2 regions of the Arthrobacter sp. NPDC057259 genome follow, and region 1 is predicted to be linked to the other one. Evidence: riboswitches for the same ligand, from Rfam matches in the RefSeq annotation. Region 1 holds a riboswitch; the other holds the start of a gene.
What was found. Region 1 has a riboswitch for S-adenosylmethionine ahead of ACFUCU_RS06145 (DUF1737 domain-containing protein). Riboswitches for the same ligand answer to the same signal wherever they lie in the genome.
Positions count from the first base shown of each region.

Region 1 (2,441 bases):
GGCGTTGCCGCCGCGCTTGCCGTCGCTCATCACCAGCCCCTGCACCTCGTGGCCGGAGTCGACGAACTTGGCGAGCGTTCCGCCGCAGGCCAGCTCCAGGTCATCCGGGTGGGCGCCGATGGCCAGCACCCGGCGGGGCTGCCGGGCCGGGCTTCCACCGGTGCGCAGGGCGGTCAGCGCGATGGCGAGGGCGGTGAGTCCGCCCAGGGTGGCAGTCAGGTCAGCGGTCTGCCAGAACTCGGAGGCGTCCAGGGCAAAGGCGGCGACGTTGGCCAGCAGCAGCACCGCGCCGGTGGCGAGGGAAATCCGGCGCAGAAGTTCGGGACGGCGCAGGCGGCGGTGGAACCAGGATTTCCCCACCGCCGCTGCGACCAGCAGCGCAATCAGCAAGACGATTATCAAGACGTAAATCGAGACCATGAATCTTTCCAGTTCTTCTTCGAGGTGCCGGCCGCCCCCAGTGCTGCGCCGGACAAAATGATGGATCTGCAACCCGCCCGGCAGAGGCTGCCGGGTTCTGGAGGGAAGGATTGCTTGTCAAAGAACCGGTCCGCGGTATCCCGGCGGAGACGTCAAAACCCATGCGCCAGCGGCACTGCGCAAACGGCCGGAAGCGGCCGCGCAGCGGGTGCTGAAAAGGCGTATGCGGTATGTGGAGACCCAGCTGAGACCTTGGACTGCCACTTCAGTAAACGTGACGCCCCTATCGGAAAACCCGAGTAGGCAATACCCGAAAAGCATTCGGCCACCGCGGACGGAACCGGCTTTTTGTACTCGATCACGACGGGCGCGATACTCGGTCGGCCTACGGCGGACGGCCTCCCGTGACCGAACATGACGGGGCCGACGCGCGGGCGCGGGCCCCGGGGTGTTAGGTTTTTTGCAGAGTAATGAGAACCGGTGCCAAGCCCTGACTGGCCGGTCGGCAACCCTCCTTTTGCGGCGGGGTGCCTCAGGTGACTACTCGGCAATCGACCATTCGAGCTGCAAGCGTGAACGTAAGGAGTTTGTCGTGTCCGACGCGACCCCGCCCCCAGTCCCCACCCCCGGAGCCGGCACCCCGGCCAACCCTCCCGCGCAGGCCGCAGCGCCCGCGGAGCGGCTGGCCTACCGGCTGCTGACCGGCCCAGACGACCGCAGCTTCTGCGAGCGGATCTCGGCCGCCCTTGCCGAGGGGTATGTGCTGCACGGCAGCCCGGCCGCAACCTTCAATGGCACATCGGTGATCGTGGCGCAGGCACTGGTGCTGCCGGCCGCCGTCGCGGAGGCGGACGCCGCGGTGGCCCGCGCCGTCGACGCCCTGGAGTTCGACGGTCTGGAATCCGAAGGGCAGGCGGGGGCATGAGCTACGCCGGGGACCTGACCCCGCAGGCGGCCTGGGAACGGCTGCAGTCCGGCGCGGTGCTGGTGGACGTCCGCACCCGGGCCGAGTGGGCCCAGATCGGGATCCCGGCGACCGGCGGGGCGGCCGCGGAGCCGGTGTTCATCGAGTGGACCCGGGCCGGCGGCGTGCCGAACGAGGACTTCCTGGACGAGCTCCGGCAGCGCGTCCCGGCCGACGCCGAGCTGCTCTTCCTCTGCCGGTCCGGGGCCCGCTCCGTCGCGGCGGCAGGGGCTGCGACGGCGGCGGGGTTCACCGTCTACAACGTGCTGGACGGCTTTGAGGGCCAGCCGGATGAGGCCGGCGTCCGCCGCGTCAACGGCTGGAAAAACGTGGGCCTGCCGACCGACGGGACCCGCACCGCATGAGTTTCAATCCCGAGGCCGCGGACTGGAGCCCGGACACCCAGGCCGTCCGTGGCGGCCTGGACCGGACCGGCTTCCAGGAAACCACCGAGCCGATCTTCCTCAACTCCGGCTTCGTCTACGAATCCGCCGCCGCCGCGGAGCGGGCCTTCACCGGCGAGGACGAGCGGTTCGTTTACTCCCGCTACGGTAACCCCTCGGTGGCCACCTTCCAGGAGCGGCTCCGCCTGCTCGAGGGCACCGAGGCGTGCTTCGCGACGGCGTCGGGCATGTCCGCGGTGTTCACCGCTCTCGGCGCGCTGCTTGGGGCCGGTGACCGGGTGGTCGCCGCCCGGTCCCTGTTCGGGTCCTGCTTCGTGATCCTGAACGAGATCCTGCCGCGCTGGGGCGTGGAGACCGTCTTCGTCGACGGCCCGGACCTCGACCAGTGGCGTGACGCGCTCTCGACGCCGGCCACGGCCGTGTTTTTCGAGTCGCCGTCGAACCCGATGCAGGAGATCGTGGACATCGCCGCCGTGAGCGGGCTGGCGCACGCCGCCGGCGCCACCGTGGTGGTGGACAACGTCTTCGCCACCCCGCTGCTGCAGCGCTGCACGGACTTCGGCGCGGACGTGGTGGTCTACTCCGGCACAAAGCACATTGACGGCCAGGGCCGGGTGCTGGGCGGCGCGATCCTGGGCAGCAAGGAGTTCATC
Region 1 covers NZ_JBHUYA010000003.1:56,947-59,387, reverse strand. The annotation lists gene ACFUCU_RS06150 (PIG-L deacetylase family protein) at 1-420, opposite strand, end outside; SAM riboswitch class IV at 887-999, shown strand; gene ACFUCU_RS06145 (DUF1737 domain-containing protein) at 1,103-1,345, shown strand; gene ACFUCU_RS06140 (rhodanese-like domain-containing protein) at 1,342-1,749, shown strand; gene ACFUCU_RS06135 (O-succinylhomoserine sulfhydrylase) at 1,746-2,441, shown strand, end outside.

Region 2 (2,441 bases), on a different contig from region 1:
GAGTCGGCGGGATAGCCGGGCCGCACCCGGTCATAGTGTTCCCCGCCGTCCTGGAAGCTCGCTCCGAGCTCCTTCCGCCGGGTCTGATGCAGTTTGGGGCCGCCGCCTGCCACGTGAACTCTCCTTCGGCAGCTCGGGAAGATACCCGTCGAATCTACCGCACACCGGCTATTCGGGGCCGTCGAGGGTGCAGGGGGCCGCCCCGGCGGTGCCGGGGGTGTTGGGCGCCCAGTGCGGGTAGCTGCGGGTGTCGTTCGCCGGTACCCAGCGCCCGGCATCCACCAGGTAGTCCCAGCCCAGGCCGTCCCGCCGCAGCGTCCGCAGCGCGGCCAGCAGCCGCTCGGCGTCCTCGAGCCGGGAGCCCAGGCCGAAGCTGGCCCGCAGCGACCCGGCGGGCAGGCCCAGCCGCTTGAGCAGCGGATGCGCGCAGAACCTGCCGTCCCGCACACCGATCCCGTGCTCTGCGGACAGGTACGCGGCGACGAGACCGGCGTCGTACCCCGCGACCGAGAAGTTCACGACGCCGATGGTGCCGTGGCCCTCCCCGTGGTCGGTCTCCTCGAAGATGTGGTGCACGCTCACGCCGTCGATCTCCCGCAGGCCGTCGGCCAGGAAGGACCGGATGGCATCCTCGTGGCCGTGCCAGGATGCTTCGTCCAGGGCCGCGACCGCCTGGGTGGCGCGGGCCAGGGCGGCCGCGCCGAGGACGTTGGGGGAGCCGCCCTCGTGCCGGGCAGGTCCGGTGGTCCAGCTGACGGCGTCCAGCCGGGCGTCGCGGACGGCGCCGCCGCCGGCCAGGTGCGGCGTCCCGGCGTCGAGCCAGTCCGGCCGCCCGACCAGGACACCCGCGCCGAAGGGTGCGTAGAGCTTGTGCCCCGAGAAGGCGACGTAGTCGATGCCGTCGGCCGCGACGTCGATGCGGCGGTGCGGGGCCAGCTGCGCGGCGTCGACGACGATCCGGGCCCCGTGCTCGTGCGCCAGCGCCGCGAGCTCGCGGACGGGCAGGATCTCGCCGGTGACATTCGACGCGCCCGTGACCGCGAGGAGGCTGATGCCGCCGGTTGCCAGCTCGGCCCGGAGCCGCGCCAGCGTCCCGGCGAGGGTAGGCGCGGCGACGACGCTGCGGTGCGGAACCCCCTGCCACGGCAGCAGGTTCGCGTGGTGTTCGATGTCCAGGTACAGGACCTCGCCCAGGTGCCGGCCGCCGGCGGTGGGCAGGCACCCGGCCAGGAGGTTCAGCGAATCGGTGGTGTTCCGGGTGAAGATGACCGCGTCGTCGGCCCGGCCGCCGACGAAGTCCCGCACAATGGTCCGCGCGTTCTCGTAGACCGAGGTGCTCAGCTGGGAGGCGTAGCCGGCGCCGCGGTGGACGCTGGCGTAGTAGGGCAGGATCTCGTTGAGGTACGCGGAGACCACAGACAGGGCAGGGGCCGAGGCGCCGTAGTCCAGATTGGCGTAGCGGACCTGGCCGCCCTGGATCAGCGGCGCCTGGATCTCGGCGCCGGTCACGGCGGCCAGCGGGGCGCGCGCGGCGGATACAGCCGTGGAGATGGATGCTGGGGACGAAAAAATGGCAGTCGACATGGGACCTCGCTCGAGAAAGGACCCCGCGTGCAGGGGATCCGCGCTTGCCGGGTCCGCTCCGGACCGGCCAGGTCGTCACCCGGGGCACCCCGCCGCGAAAGGAGGGTTGCCGGCCAGCAAACCGGGGTTTAGCGCTGGCACTCGTGACCTGGTTCGAGCCTAGGACACATTGCCGCGCCCCGGAAAGGGGCGCGGCAATGTGAAGCGCTGTGTTACGCGGAACCGGCCCTTAGGGAAGGCGCGGTTTTAGAGCAGGTCGTCGAGGTTCGGATTGAGCCGCTTAAGAACCTCGGAGTGCAGGATCGAGTTCGTGGCCAGGGCGTTGCCGCCGAACGGGCCGTCCTCACCCTCGAGGGAGGTGAACCGGCCGCCGGCCTCGGTGACGATCGGGACCAGGGCGGCCATGTCGTAAAGGTTCAGTTCCGGCTCGCAGGCGATGTCGACGGCGCCCTCGGCCACCAGGCAGTAGGACCAGAAGTCGCCGTAGGCGCGGGTGCGCCAGACTTCCTCGGTCAGGCCCAGGAATTCGTCGAGGTTGCCGCGCTGCTTCCAGCCGCCCAGGCTGGAGTAGGAGAGGGAGGCGTCGGAGAGGTCTGAGACGTTGGAGACCCGCAGCCGGGTTGCGGCGGCCAGCGAACGGCCCGTGTAGGCGCCGGCGCCCTTGGCGGCCCACCAGCGCTTGCCGAGGGCAGGGGCACTAACGACGCCGACCACCGGCTCGCCCTCGTCTACCAGGGCGATGAGGGTGGCCCAGACGGGGACGCCGCGCACGAAGTTCTTGGTGCCGTCGATCGGGTCGATGATCCAGCGGCGGGAGCCGTGGCCCGAGCTGCCGAATTCCTCGCCCAGGACGGCGT
Region 2 covers NZ_JBHUYA010000001.1:41,501-43,941, forward strand. The annotation lists gene ACFUCU_RS00175 (class I SAM-dependent methyltransferase) at 1-113, opposite strand, end outside; gene ACFUCU_RS00180 (aminotransferase class V-fold PLP-dependent enzyme) at 169-1,584, opposite strand; SAM riboswitch class IV at 1,620-1,733, opposite strand; gene hisN (histidinol-phosphatase) at 1,831-2,441, opposite strand, start outside.
Region 2: another riboswitch for S-adenosylmethionine. It lies ahead of ACFUCU_RS00180 (aminotransferase class V-fold PLP-dependent enzyme); the one in region 1 lies ahead of ACFUCU_RS06145 (DUF1737 domain-containing protein).